Linked DNA regions of Verrucosispora sp. NA02020. The protein of the gene in region 2 interacts with the protein of the main gene of each other region in a pairwise test. Links are inferred from orthologs where the notes say so. Each region holds a gene or a part of one and is shown on either strand. Other genes may lie near its edges.

Region 1 (7,004 bases), 3.8 Mb from region 2 along the record:
CCGATCCGGTGCAGGCGGGTGATGGTGGTCAGGACGCGGCGCGGGTCGGCCATCAACGCACCCTCGGTGATCTCCAGTTGCAGCCGTTCCGGCGCCACGCCGTACCGGGTCAACCGGTCCGCGATCTGGTCGGCGATCTCGCCGGTGTGCAGGTCCCGCACGCTGACGTTGAGCGCCGCCCGCAGGCCCAGACCGGCCGCCGACCACTTGGCCAACTGCTCGACCACGTCGTCCACCACCCGACGGGTGAGCAGGCGCATCACCGCACTCTGTTCGGCGACCCGGATCAGTTCCTCCGGGTCGACCATGCCCCGGCGGGGGTGCCGCCACCGCAGCAGCGCCTCGACCCCGACCACCTCGCCGGTGGCGATGGCGACCTGCGGCTGGTAGTACATCGTGATCTCGCCCGCGTCCCCGGCCGGATCACCGCCGATCGCGGCACCGGCGAAGGGTGTGCCCTCGTCACCCGACCGGTGGGCGCCGACCGGTCCGGACCACGGCTCGCCGGGGACCGCCGCCGGGTCGACGGGCCGGGCGGTCCGGCGCAGGATCGGGTCCGCGCCGGTCACGATCCGGGCGATCAGCTCGTCGTCGGACGCGACCACCGGCGGCCGGTGACGACGACGGAACCACCGGCCGGCACCGCGCTGCCGCACCACCGGGCTCGCGGTCAGCGCCGCGCCGTCCCCGCCGCGTACCACCGGCGTGGTGTCCCCGTCCCGCGTCCCGGGTGCCTCGCCCGGGGTGGCGGCGGCGGAACGGGCCGCCGCGCCCGCGTCCAGCACCCGCCGCAGGTCGGCCAGCAGGCCCAACCGCTCGGCGGAGTTGTGGTCGGACTCCGCGGTGTAGACGGCGACCGTGTCGTTGCGGTGCTTGGCGTCGTACATGGCCACGTCGGCGTGGCGCATCAGGGTGGCGAAGTCCTCGCCGTGCTCCGGGTACAGGGCGATGCCGATGGAGCCGCCGACGTCCAGCGGCAGCCCGTCCAGCGGCACCGGCTCGGCGAGGACCCGCACCACCCGGTCGGCGAGGGCACGGGCCTCGGTGACGTCGTCCACCCCGGTCATCACGATGGCGAACTCGTCGCCGCCGAGGCGGACCACCAGGTCCGGCGCCGGCACCAGGTCGGTCAGCCGGGCGCTCACCTCGACCAGCAGCCGGTCGCCGACGGCGTGCCCGAGGGCGTCGTTGACGTTCTTGAAGCGGTCCAGGTCGATCAGGAGCAGGGCCAGGCGGGCGCCGGGCTCGCCGCGTGCGGCGCGCTCGGCGTGCCGGTGGACCTGCTCGTTGACCTCGCTGAGCAGCGCCTTTCGGTTGGGCAGCCCGGTCAGCGGGTCGAGGGCGGCGAGTTGGTGCTGTTCCACGGTGAGCCGGGCCATCCGGTAGACGGCGAACAGCGGCACCAGGACCAGCGGCACCAGGGCGGCACTGGCCCGCGCGGCGGTGACCAGCACCGGCGCGAGCAGCAGCAGGGACCCGGTGGAGAGCAGCTCGAACGGCAGGCCGTGGCGGGCGTTGGGCCACCACCGTTCGCCGAAGCGCAGTCGGACGGCCGTGGTCACCAGCCCGTAGTTCACCACGAACCAGGCCACCCCGGCCCCGCCGATCGCGGCGATGTCGGTCCACCCCAGACGGCCGCCGTCGAAGATGCCGCCCGGCCCGAGCCGGGTGACGGCGTACGCGGCGGCCAGCGCGCAGGCGTACTGCCCGGCGTTGAAGGCGACCCGCCAGGGGGTGTGCCGCATCCGGGCTCCGGAGACCAGCACGGCGACCGCCTGCACCGCGACTGCCGGGCCGAGACCCCAGCCGAGCAGGATGGCGAAGGTGAAGCAGGTCGACGGGAAGACCGCGGACGAGGAGGGCCGCCGGCCGGGCGGCAGGAACGGGCGCGCGTCGCAGGCGACGGCGAGCACGGCCATCGTCCAGAACGCCGCCGGCAGGTCGGGCAGCGTTCCGGCGAACGAGACCATCGGCCCGACGGAGAGCAGCACGGCCACGACCAGCACGAGGCCGACGAAGACCGAGAACGGCGCGGTGCGCCCGGGCGGGACGAGGTTGCGCGGATCGGGCGGCTCCATCACACCTCCCGCTACAGGACACGACGCGTGGGTTTACGCACCGTGTCCCCATGAAACGCCCTCGACGGCCGAAAACAAGGTACGACAGCCACGAATCGGTCGTAGTCGTAATTAAGTTGGTATCCGGGCGAGTCCCCGCAAGATCGGCAAGTGCCGCTTCACTCCTCGACGCGGGCCACCGCGCGGGCCGCCTCCGGGCCGGAGTCGAGCAGCACCTGGAAGCCCTCCTCGTCGAGGATCGGCACCTTGAGCCCGGCCGCCTTGTCCGCCTTGGACCCGGGATTGTCGCCGACCACCACGAAGCCGGTCTTCTTCGACACCGAGCCGCTGACCTTGCCGCCCCGGGACTGGATCGCCTCGGCGGCCTGGTCGCGCGAGTGACCGGACAGGGTCCCGGTGACCACCACGGTCACCCCCTCCAGCGGACGCGGGCCCTCCCCCTGCGCCTCCTCGGCCATCCGGACGCCCGCGTCGGCCCACTTGCGGATCACCTCGCGGTGCCAGTCGACGGCGAGCCACTCCCGGATGCTCACCGCGATGGTGGGGCCGACTCCGTCGACGGAGGAGAGTTCCTCCTCGGACGCGGCGTCGATCGCCTCGACCGACCGGAAGTGCCGCGCGAGTGCCTGCGCGGCGGTCGGCCCGACGTGCCGGATCGAGAGGGCCACCAGCACCCGCCACAGCTCGCGTTCCTTGGCGACGGCGAGGTTGTCGAGCAGCTTGACCGCGTTGCTGCCGAGGCTGCCGTCCTTGTTGACGAAGAACGGCGAGCGGGCCAACTGCTCGGCGTCGAGCGAGAAGAGGTCGCCCTCGTCGGTGATGACCTGCGCGTCGAGCAGCGCGGCGGCGCTCTTGTAGCCGAGCGCCTCGATGTCGAAGACCTTGCGCCCGGCCAGGTGGTAGACCCGTTCGCGCAACTGCGCCGGACAACTGCGCGAGTTGGGGCAACGGATGTCGACGTCGCCCTCCTTCGCCGGGGCGAGCGGGGTGCCACAGGCCGGGCAGACGGTGGGCATCACGAACGCCCGGGCGTCGGGCGGACGCAGCTCGACCACCGGGCCGAGCACCTCGGGGATCACGTCGCCGGCCTTGCGGATCACCACCGTGTCGCCGATCAGCACCCCCTTGCGCTCCACCTCGCGGGCGTTGTGCAGGGTCGCGTACGCGACGGTGGAGCCGGCCACCTTCACCGGCTGGAGCAGCGCCCGGGGCGTGACCCGACCCGTCCGTCCCACCTCGACCTCGATGTCGAGCAGCGTGGTGTTGACCTCCTCGGGCGGATACTTGAAGGCGATCGCCCAGCGGGGCGCCCGGCTGGTCGAGCCGAGCCGGCCCTGGATCGGCACCGGGTCGACCTTGACCACCACGCCGTCGATCTCGTGCTCCACGTCGTGCCGGTGCGCGGCGTAGTGCGCGATGTAGTCCCGGACGCCGGCCAGGTCGGGCACCACCCGCCAGCGGTCGCTGGTCGGCAGCCCCCAGGCCCGCAGCGCGGAGTACGACTCGGACTGGGTGGCCGGCTGGAAGCCGCGCCGGGCACCGATGCCGTGCACCACCAGGCACAGCGGCCGGGACGCGGTGATCCGTGGGTCCTTCTGGCGCAGGCTGCCGGCGGCGGCGTTACGCGGGTTGGCGAACGGCGCCTTGCCCTGCTCGACCAGGCCCGCGTTCAGGTCGGCGAAGGCGGCGACCGGGAAGTAGATCTCGCCGCGCACCTCGATCAGCTCGGGGACCGGCCCGAACTCCGCCGAGTCGGTCAACCGGCCGGGCACGTCCCGGATGCTGCGCACGTTGGCGGTGACGTCCTCACCGGTGCGGCCGTCGCCCCGGGTCGCCGCCCGCACCAGCCGACCCGACTCGTAGGTGAGGTTGATCGCCAGCCCGTCGACCTTCAGCTCGCACAGGTAGGGCACCGGACCGCCGGCGTCCCGCTCGACCCGTTCGGCCCACGCCGCCAGCTCCTCGTCGGCGAACGCGTTGTCCAGCGACATCATCCGTTCGGCGTGTGCCACCGGGGCGAAGTCGGTGGAGAAGGTGCCGCCGACCCGCTGGGTCGGCGAGTCCGGGGTGCGCAGCGCCGGGAACTCCTCCTCCAGCGCCTCCAGCTCCCGCAGCAGCCGGTCGAAATCGGCGTCCGAGACGGTCGGCGCGTCGAGCACGTAGTAGCGGTACTGGTGCTCGGTCAGCTCCTGGCTCAGCGTGGCGTGCCGCTCCCGTGCCTGCGGGGTCGGCTCGGCACCGGCCGCCGCCTCCTGCGCCGCGCTGACCTGCTCGCCGATGGCTTCCTCGGACACCCCGCGACCTCCTGTGATGGGCACCCCGGCACGGTATCCGGCGGGTCGGACAGTTCACCGGGAACCCCACCGGTTCGTGCCGGTCAGCGCTGCCAGGCGGCGGCGAGGGCGGCGAGTTGGTCGGCGTACTCGATGCGACCTGCCCAGTCGGCGGGCCAGGCGGCGGCACCCACGGCGGCACCGACGAACGCCCCGGCGAGCGCGGCGATCGAGTCGGAGTCACCGGCGGTCCGCGCACCCCGGGTCAGCGCGCCCACCGGGTCGTCGGCGTGCCGGACGGCGCAGTAGAGCGCGGTCGCCAACGCCTCCTCGGCGACCCAGCCCTCACCGGTCCAGCGGCACGGGTCGCCGCCGTCGTCCGGGCCGGCGAGGGCCGCGTCGAGCCGGGCCAGCACCCGCAGGCACTCGTCCCACCCCCGGGCGATGAACTCCTGCGGCGTCCGCACGCCGGGGCGTTGCCAGAGGTCGCCGAGCCAGTCGCCCCGGTAGACCTCGCGCTGCTCGTGGGCCCGCACGGTGAGCCGGCCGGGCAACTCGGCCAGCGCCGCGCCGTCGACCAGCAGCCGCACCGCGTACGCGGTCAGTTCGCTGGCCGCCAGGCCGGTCGGGTGCCCGTGCGTCAGTCCGGCCTGGAGCTGGGCCAGTCCGGCGACGGTGTCGAGGTCGACGTCGAGCAGACCGACCGGGGTGACCCGCATGTTCGCCCCACAGCCCTTCGAACCGGCCTGGGTCGCCTGCTGCCAGGGCAGTCCTCGGGACAGCTCGGCGCAGGCCCGCAGGCAGGTCATCCCGGGCGCGCGGTTGTTGTCCGGGCTGGCCGCCCAGGCCAGGAAGCGCTGCCGCAGCAACGGCTCGACGACCTCGGGCGTGTACGCGGACGCGTCGTGCAGTGCCCAGCCGACCGCGAGCGCCATCTGGGTGTCGTCGGTGACCAACGCCGGGTCGCCGACCAGTTCCCGGGGGCCGGTCGGACCGTACCGTCGCTCGATCTCGGCCAGCGTGAGGAACTCGGTGGGCTTGCCCAGGGCGTCACCGTAGGCGAGTCCGAGGAGCGAGCCGGCGGCCCACCCGGGCACAGGACTGATCATGCTGGTGATCATGCCCGCTCGGGCGGGCCGGCGCGACGGCCGGATCTCCCACGCGCGACGGTCAGCTCTCCCAGCAGAGGCAGAACGGGTGTCCGGCCGGGTCGGCGTAGACCCGGAAGCCCTCGCCCTCCCCCGGCAGCCGCCGCGCGCCCAGGGCCAGCGCGGCCCGCTCAGCGACCTCGATGTCCTCCACGGTCACGTCGAGGTGGAACTGTTGCGGCCGTTCCGGGTCGGGCCAGGTCGGTGGGCGCAGGTCGGGTGCCTGCTGGAACGCGATCCGGGGTTGGTGGCCGGGGTGCCCACCCAGCACCACCCACTCGTCGCCGTCGCAGTCCTCCTCGATCAGCGGCAGGCCGAGCAGCTCGGCGTAGAAGCCGGCCAGGGCGCGCGGGTCGGGGCAATCGATCACGGTGGAACGCAGTCGTCCGATCATGCCCGGCTTGCTGCCCCCGCGCAGCGCGCCGAAACCTCACTCCTCGACGATCCGGCGCCCCGCGTCGCGGCAGGCGGACAGGACCGCGCGGGCGTACGCCGGGGTGGCGCCCGCCAGGCCGCACGCGGGCGTGACCACCACCTGCCCGGCGAGTCGGCGACGCGGGAAGCCGAGCCGGTCCCACAGGGTGCGGACCCGGTCGGCGACCTGGGCCGAGGTCGGTGCGCGACCGGCCGGGGCGGTGCCCGGCGCGGCACCGGCGAAGAGGCCCAGCCCGGCGTCGATCGCCTCGCCCAGCGCGTCCAGGTCGGTGACCAGGTCCAGGTCGAGGGCGACGCCGGCCGCGCCGGTGGACCGGATCAGGTTCAGCGGTACGTCCGGGGCACAGCAGTGCACCACGGTCGGTACTCCGACCGCCTCCACCACCGTGCCCAGCAACGCCCGCGCGTCCTCCGGCTGCACCGCCCGGTACGTGCCGAAGCCGCTCTCGGTGGGCACCCGACCGGCGAGCACCGCCGGCAGCGACGGTTCGTCCACCTGGAGCAGGACGGTGGCCCGGGGTACCCGGCGGGCCACCGCCGCCACGTGCGCGCGCAGCCCCTCGGCGAGCGAGCCGACCAGGTCGCGTACCGCACCGGGGTCGCGCACCATCCGGCCGCCGATGGGCAGCTCCACCGAGGCGGCGAGGGTGAACGGACCGGGTGCCTGCACCTTGATCGGGCCGGCGTACTCCTCGGCCTGCTCGGCGAGCTGGTCGAGGTCGCGTTCCATCAGGTCCCGTGCGCGGCGCAGGTCCCGGCCGGGGCGCAGGGCCACCCGCCACCGCGCGGCGTAGAGCTCGACCGGCAGCTCGACCAGCAGGCCCGCGCCGCGCCCGATCATGTCCGCGCCCGGGCCGCGGGCCGGCAGCTCCGGCAGGTGGGGCAGGGCGGGCAACTCACCGAGGACGATCCGCTGCGCCTCGGCGATGTCGGTGCCGGGCAGCGACCCGATGCCGGTCGCCGCGCCCGCGGGCCACGGCCAAACCTGATCACTCACGGCCGAAGGGTACCGGTCAGTCGGTGATCGTGGCGGAGCCGAGCACGATGTCACCGGCCGGGTCGGGGCGGTA
Region 2 (7,462 bases):
CCGGGCCGTCGGCGAGCTGGCCGGTGACATCGACGCCCGACTCGGCCTGCCTCCGCTGACCGGCTTCGAGAACCACGGCGGCCGTACCCGTCTCGGTGCCGAGGTCTCCCCGCTGGCCCGGGTCACCGCCGGGATCGGCAACGACGGCGCCACCGAGGGCGCGTGGCGCGGCAAGCTGCTCGGCACGTACTCCCACGGTCCGGCGCTGGCCCGCAACCCGGCCCTGGCCGACCTGCTGCTGCGCTGGGCCACCGGCGCACAGCAGCTTCCGCCGCTCGACGACACCTGGGCCGACCGGCTGCGGGCCGAACGTCGGGCCGCGGTGGCCGCCGCCCGGGCATGACCCCGGCCGTCCGGCGGCTCGCACGGTACTGGCGATCGGTGCAGCCGGTCGCCACCACACCGTCGGTCGTCCGGTTCGGCCTGCTGCTACTCCTGATCGCCGGGTTCGGGGTGACCCTGATCCTGGTCCCCCACCCCGACCCGACGGCGCTGCCGCAGTTCGGCGACCGACTGGGCGGTCTCGCCCCGGTCGCCGGAGTCCTCGGCGGCGCGCTGCTGCTGGTGGCACTGGTCCCCCGTACGTTCATCACGCTCGCCGCGGGCGCGCTCTTCGGCGCCCTGGAGGGTGCCGCGTACGCGCTGGGGGCCGCCCTGCTGGCGGCGGCGATCGGCTTCACCGTCGGCCGGGTGCTCGGGCGGGAGTTCGTCGCCGAGCGCGTCCGGGGCCGGTTGGCCCGACTGGATCGCTGGTTCACCCGGCAGAGCGTGCTCGGGGTGATCACCGTGCGGCTGCTGCCGATCTCCGGCTACGGCCTGGTCAGCTACGGCTACGGCACCACCGGCGCGCGAATCCTGCCGTTCCTCGTCGGCAGCGTGATCGCCTCCGCCCCGTCGGCGTTCGGCTACGCCGCCGTCGGCGCCGCCGTCACCAGTCCCGGCGAGGTCAACTGGCTCGCCGCCACCCCCGCCGCGCTCGGCTTCATCGCCAGCGCGGTGCTGCTCACCCGCTGGTGGCTCGCCGAACGCCGACGCCGCACCACCCAGATGTAAGGAGGGGTCCCCTGCTAACGCCTCGCGTATAGCAGGGGACCCCTGCTAACAACTCGGCAAGCGCGATCGTGCCGCGCCCCCGCTCTCGCCGCATCGCGCTCCATGATCACGCTCGATCCTGGATCGAGTGGCCTCGGTGTCAGCACGAGACCACTCAATCCCGGATCGAGCACGACCTTGTGACGAGCCGCCGCACCCCGGGAACTCGAAGACGCCGCCTTCGTAGCGCCGGAGCGTGCGGCACGTCTTCTTCCCGCCCACGTGGCCCCACGGGTGCCCGCCGCAGCGCCGGCTCGCACCGCACGCGCGCCCGCATACCGTGCACTGGAGGGCTCGGCCGCCGCACCGAGCACGGCGTTCGAACGTTAGAAAGGGTCCCCTGCTATGCACGAGGCGTTAGCAGGGGACCCTTCCTTTCACCAACAACAGCTCACCTACACCGACAGCTCGCCAACAGCGTCAGGCGACGACGGACACCATCCGGCCGGGGATCACGATGACCTTGCGCGGTTCCTTGCCGGCCAGCACCCCCGCCACCGCTGCCAGCGCGGCGGAACGCACGTCGTCCTCGGCGGCGTCGGCCGGCACCTCGACCCGGCCCCGGACCTTGCCGTTGACCTGCACCGGGTAGGTGACGGTCTCGGCGACCAGCAGCGCCGGGTCGGCGACCGGGAAGTCCGCGTACGTCAGGGAGGTCTGGTGACCCAGCCGCCGCCACAGTTCCTCGGCGATGTGCGGGGCCAGCGGCGCCACCATCAGCACCAGCGGTTCGGCCACCTCGCGCGGGGTCGTCGCCAGCTTGGTCACCGCGTTGGTCAGCTCGATCAGCTTGGCGATCGCGGTGTTGAACCGGATGCCCTCCATGTCGCCCCGGACGCCGTCGATCACCCGGTGCAGCAACTGGCGGGTCTGTTGGTCGGCCGGTTCGTCGGTGACCCGCGACTCGCCGGTCTGCTCGTCGACGACCGCCCGCCAGACCCGCTGCAGGAACCGGTACGAGCCGACCACCGCCCGGGTCTCCCACGGGCGGGACACCTCCAGCGGCCCCATCGACATCTCGTAGACCCGGAACGTGTCGGCGCCGTACGCGGCGCACATCTCGTCCGGGGTGACCACGTTCTTCAGGGACTTGCCCATCTTGCCGTACTCGCGGTTGACCTGGACGTCGCCCAGGAACCAGTCGCCGTCGCGCTCGACGACCTCTTCGGCCGGGACGTAGGCGCCCCGGGCGTCGGTGTACGCGTACGCCTGGATGTAGCCCTGGTTGAACAGCTTGCGGAACGGCTCGAACGACGACACGTGCCCCAGGTCGAACAGCACCTTGTGCCAGAACCGGGCGTACAGCAGGTGCAGCACGGCGTGCTCGGCGCCGCCGACGTACAGGTCCACGCCACCGCAGTCGCCCTCGCCGCGCGGCCCCATCCAGTACCGCTCGTTCTCCGCGTCGACGAACCGTCCCTCGTTGGTCGGGTCCAGGTAACGCAGCTCGTACCAGCAGGAGCCGGCCCACTGCGGCATCACGTTGGTCTCCCGGGTGTACCGCTTCGGCCCGTCACCCAGGTCCAGCTCGACCTCGACCCAGTCGCGGCGGCGCGACAGCGGCGTCTCCGGGTCGCTGTCGGCGTCGTCGGCGTCGAAGGTGCGCGGCGAGAAGTCGTCCACCTCGGGCAGTTCGACCGGCAGCATCTCCTCCGGCAGCGCGATCGCGGCACCGTCGGCGTCGTAGACGATCGGGAACGGCTCGCCCCAGTACCGCTGCCGGCTGAACAGCCAGTCCCGCAGCCGGTAGGTCACCGCGCCCCGACCGGCGCCGGTGGACTCCAGCCAGGCGATGATGCGGGCCTTGGCGTCGGCCACCCCCAGTCCGTTCAGGTCCAGGTCGCGGTCGGGCGCGGCGCTGTTGATCGCCGGCCCCTCCCCGGTGTACGCGGTGCCGTCGAAGCCCTCCGGCGGCTGCACGGTACGCACGATCGGCAGCTCGAAGAGATCGGCGAACTCCCAGTCCCGCTCGTCCTGCGCGGGTACCGCCATGATCGCGCCGGTGCCGTAGCCGGCCAGCACGTAGTCGGCGATGAAGATCGGCACCTGCCCACCGGTGACCGGGTTGACTGCGTACGCGCCGATGAAGACGCCGGTCTTCTCCTTGGTGTCGGCCTGCCGCTCGACGTCGGTCTTGGCCGCCGCCGCCTTGCGGTACGCCTCGACGGCTGCCCGGGGATCGGTGTGCCCACCGGTCCACGCGTCCCGGGTCCCCTCCGGCCAGGCCGCCGGCACCAGCGCGTCGACCAGCTCGTGCTCGGGTGCCAGCACCATGTAGGTGGCCCCGAAGACGGTGTCCGGCCGGGTCGTGAACACCCGGATCGGCGCGGTGGGGGTCGGGAAGTCGATGTGCGCACCGGTGGATCGGCCGATCCAGTTGCGCTGCATGAGCTTGATCGGCTCCGGCCAGTCCAGCTTGTCCAGGTCGTCCAGCAGCCGGTCACCGTACGCGGTGATCCGCATCATCCACTGCTTCAGGTTGCGCTTGAAGACCGGGAAGTTGCCGCGCTCGGAGCGACCGTCGGCGGTGACCTCCTCGTTGGCCAGCACCGTGCCCAGCCCGGGGCACCAGTTCACCGGCGCCTGCGACACGTACGCCAGGCGGTGGTCGTCGACGATCGCGCGACGCTCGGCGGACGACAGCTCGGCCCACGGGCGGCCGTCCGGGGTACGCCGGGTACCGCCGGCGAACTCGGCGATCAACTTGCTGATCGGGCGGGCCCGACCGGCCTGGCGGTCGTACCAGGAGTTGAAGATCTGCAGGAAGATCCACTGAGTCCAGCGGTAGAAGTCGGTGTCGATGGTGGCCACCGAGCGCCGCTGGTCGTGGGCCAGTCCCAGCCGCCGCAGCTGCTCCCGGTACCGCTCGATGTTCGCCTCGGTGGTTGTCCGGGGGTGCGTGCCGGTCTGCACCGCGTACTGCTCGGCGGGCAGGCCGAACGCGTCGAAGCCCATCGCGTGCAGCACGTTGCGCCCGGCCATCCGCTGGTAGCGGGCGTAACAGTCGGTGCCGATGTAGCCCAGCGGGTGCCCGACGTGCAGTCCCGCGCCGGACGGGTACGGGAACATGTCCAGCACGTACAGCTTCTCGGCGCCGGAGCGCGGGTGGGCGGGGTCGGCCAGCGGGCCGGACGGGTTCGGCGCGTGGAAGCTGCCCTCGCGTTCCCAGTGATCCTGCCAGCGGCGTTCGATCTCGTCGGCCAGCACGGCGGTGTACCGGAACGGTGGGGTGTCGTTGGCGGCTGCCTCGGTCATGGCCTTCTCCTCGCGTCGACCGGCGGGGTCTTCTCCGTGCTGGCTGGTCTCGTGTCCGTGCTCGGCGGCCCGCCCCGGGCCCCGGCGGGCACGAAAAAGCCCCTCGCACAGGAGGGGCCGCCGTGCTGTCGCGCCGTCAGCGCATCAGCACGGCTCGGTAAGAAGCAGGAAGACTCCGGCCATGACCGGCAGTGTACCGCGACCCCTCGGGCACCGTCGCCCAGTACCCCGTCAGCCGGTGTCGGGGCGACCGTCGCCGACCCGGCCGTCGAGCTCGTCGTAGCGGGTGATCGGGGCCAGCGGCGCACCGGCCCGGTACGCCGCGCGGGCCAGCGCGTAGCCACCCACCGGGGCGGTGAACAGTTGCAGGCCGACCGCCACCAGCACCACCACGGCGGTACGCACGCTCGGGATCAGCAGCAGCACCCCGAACAGCACACAACTGAGGCCGAGGCTGGCAGCCTTGGCGACCGCGTTCATCCGGTGGTAGACGTCGGGCAGGCGGACCAGGCCCACCGCGCTGATCGAGATCAGGACGGTGCCGAGCAGCAGCAGCGCCCAGGCCAGTGCCGTGCGGATCACCGCTGCCCCCGGTGCACCAGCCGGGCCATCGCCACCGTGGCCAGGAAACTCACCAGCGTCCCGGTGAGCACCAGGTCCAGCAGGTCCGGCGCGTCCAGCCGGGCGGCGAGCACCGCCAGGGCGGCCAGGAAGACGAAAAAGCCCAGGTCCAGCGCGGCGGCCCGGTCGGCGTCGGTCGGTCCGCGTACCAGCCGGCCGATCACCACCGCCATCGCGCACGCCAGGACCACCAGCACCACGTCCAGCAGGATCATCGCGACCTCCACGTCTCGGGCGGGTCGTTCTCGGACGGACCACCGTCGTCGGAGGAGCCGTCGTCGGGTCGGCCGCCGCCGGCCGGGTGCGTGGCCGGGCGGATCGCGGCGAGCACCCGCCACTCCAGTTCGGTGACCTCGCGGCGGAACGCGACCGGGTCGGCGGCGTACACGCCGTGCACCCAGAGGGTCGCGGGCTCCCGCCGGATCGCCAGGGTCAGCGTGCCCGGGGTCAGGCTGACCGCCAGGGCCACCGCGGCGACCTCGACGTCGGTGCCGGCCCGCAGCGGCACCCGCACCACCGCCGGTTCCAGTCGCGACCCCGGCGTGAGGATCTCCCACGCCACGGCCAGGTTCGCCTGCACCAGCCGGACCGCGAAGTAGCCGGTGAACCGCAGGATCCGGCCCAGGCGTACCACCGTCCGGCGGGCCAGCGCCGGTGTCGCGCTCATCGCCCGGTCACCGCCCGCACGTAGCCGGCCGGGTCGCGGAGTCCGTCCGCCGCCGTCTCCGCCACCGTCAGCAACGGCTGCGCGGCCAGCCCCGCGACCAGCGAGAGCACGGCCAGGGCCAGCGGCGGGGCGACCAGCGACCGCCCGATCCGGCCGGTGACCGCGTCGGTGGCCGGCTCACCGGTGAACAACGCGCTCCAGATCTTCAGCATGGAGAGCAGGGTGACCAGGCTGACCAGCACCGCCACCGTCATCGCCCACCACGCGTCGACCTCGGCGGCGGCCCGCAGCAACAGGAACTTCGCCAGGAAGCCGGAGAACGGCGGCAGTCCGGCCAGCGACAGCGCCGCGCCGGCGAAGGCCAGGGCCAACGCGGGGCGCTGCACGGCGAGGCCACCGGTGCCGTCCAGCCGGTCGGTGCCCCGGCCGGCGCGTACCGCCGCCGCGCAGAGCAGCAGCGCCGCCTTCACCAGCACGTACTGGGCCAGGTAGTACACCGCCGCGGCCAGGCTCGCGGCGGTGAACAGCGCCACGCCGAGCAGCACGTAGCCGATCTGGCTGACCATGTGGAAGACGAGGATCCGGCGCATCGAGCCCTCGCCGACCGCGCCGAGCACGCCGACCACCATCGACAGCAGCGCCACCACGCCGAGCAGCCAGTGGTACGCCGGGTCGCCGTCGTACACCACCGCGTAGATCCGGATGACGGCGTAGAGACCCACCTTGGTCAGCAGGCCGGAGAAGAGCGCCACCACCACCGGCGAGGCCACCGGATAGGTGCGGGGCAGCCAGTCGTGCACCGGGACCAGCGCGCTCTTGACGCCCAGGGCGAGCAGCACCACGCCGCCGGCCACCGCCACGGCCGGCTCGTCGCGGGCCGCCCCGGCGAGGTCTCCCAGTCCGACCGCTCCGGTGGTGCCGTAGACCAGCGCGACTCCGCCCAGCAGCAGGGTGGAGCCGAGCAGGTTCGTCGACACGTATACCCGGCCCGCACCGCCGCGCCCGATGCCCCCGGCGAGGCTCAACAGCACGTACGAGGGCACCAGCATGACCTCGATCAGCACGAACAGGTTGAACAGGTCGGTGGTGAGGAACGCACCGTACGCCCCGGCCGAGAGCACCAGCACCAGCGGCAGGAAGTACGGGCGGCGGTCGTCGCCGGAGCCCACGGCCGACACCAGACAGCCGAGCACCACCACCGCCGACACGGTGACCAGCAGGGCGCCGAACGCGTCGGCGGCGAGGCTGATGGCCACCGGTGGCGGCCAGCCGCCGACCCTCAGCACCGGGATGTCCCCGGCGACGGTGGTGGTCACCAGCAGCGCCACGCCCGCCGACAGCACGGCGACGGTGGTGACCAGTGCGGCGACCCGGTGCGTCCGGAGCCGCCCCGGCAGGGCGAGCAGACCACCGGCCACCAGCAGGGGCCCGGCGACGGGGAACAGGAGCAGCAGGGTCACCGCCGTACCCCGTCCGGTCCGGTCGGTGCCGGACCACTCTCGGGGTCGCCGTCCCCGGCACGCTCGTCGGCGTCGGTCTCGCCCGGGCCGTCCGGGTCGGTGACGCCGCCGGGGCCGTCGGCGTCGGCGTCCGGGTCCGCGGAGCCCCGACGCAGCAGGCCGAGCAGGTGCACGGTGACCCCGAAGGTGATCACGATCGCGGTCAGCACGAACGCCTGCGGCAGCGGGTCCGCCGTGTCCGGGCCCACCTCACGGACCGGCGCCGTGCGGCGGCCGAGCCCGCCGGCGGCCAGCAGCACCACGTTGACCGCGTGGCCGAGCAGGACGAAACCCAGTACCACGCGCAGGTGTCCGGGCCGGACCAGCA

The links. The genes of interacting proteins can lie anywhere in the genome.
Region 1: the proteins of leuS (region 2) and ligA interact in binary tests that used the Escherichia coli proteins (3 or more experiments, as listed by UniProt). The link is inferred for Verrucosispora sp. NA02020 from one-to-one orthologs.

What each region holds. Positions count from the first base shown.
Region 1 is NZ_CP054923.1:1,679,109-1,686,112, reverse strand. Bases 1,805-4,737 are described here. They hold ligA (NAD-dependent DNA ligase LigA), read right to left. Parts: upstream 4,373-4,737; coding sequence 2,237-4,372; downstream 1,805-2,236. Other genes in these bases: HUT12_RS07365 (ADP-ribosylglycohydrolase family protein), read right to left, coding at 4,456-4,737; HUT12_RS07375 (bifunctional diguanylate cyclase/phosphodiesterase), read right to left, coding at 1,805-2,078. In the rest of the region: more of HUT12_RS07375, read right to left, coding at 1-1,804; more of HUT12_RS07365, read right to left, coding at 4,738-5,460; HUT12_RS07360 (VOC family protein), read right to left, coding at 5,522-5,893; HUT12_RS07355 (methionine synthase), read right to left, coding at 5,930-6,931; tRNA 2-thiouridine(34) synthase MnmA, read right to left, coding at 6,948-7,004. UniProt on the Escherichia coli protein: DNA ligase that catalyzes the formation of phosphodiester linkages between 5'-phosphoryl and 3'-hydroxyl groups in double-stranded DNA using NAD as a coenzyme and as the energy source for the reaction.
Region 2 is NZ_CP054923.1:5,474,945-5,482,406, forward strand. What follows is about bases 1,313-4,703. They hold leuS (leucine--tRNA ligase), read right to left. Parts: upstream 4,348-4,703; coding sequence 1,513-4,347; downstream 1,313-1,512. Other genes in these bases: mnhG (monovalent cation/H(+) antiporter subunit G), read right to left, coding at 4,579-4,703. In the rest of the region: HUT12_RS24320 (type 1 glutamine amidotransferase), read left to right, coding at 1-343; HUT12_RS24325 (VTT domain-containing protein), read left to right, coding at 382-1,053; more of mnhG, read right to left, coding at 4,704-4,929; HUT12_RS24340 (monovalent cation/H+ antiporter complex subunit F), read right to left, coding at 4,926-5,183; HUT12_RS24345 (Na+/H+ antiporter subunit E), read right to left, coding at 5,180-5,635; HUT12_RS24350 (proton-conducting transporter membrane subunit), read right to left, coding at 5,632-7,095; HUT12_RS24355 (sodium:proton antiporter), read right to left, coding at 7,092-7,462.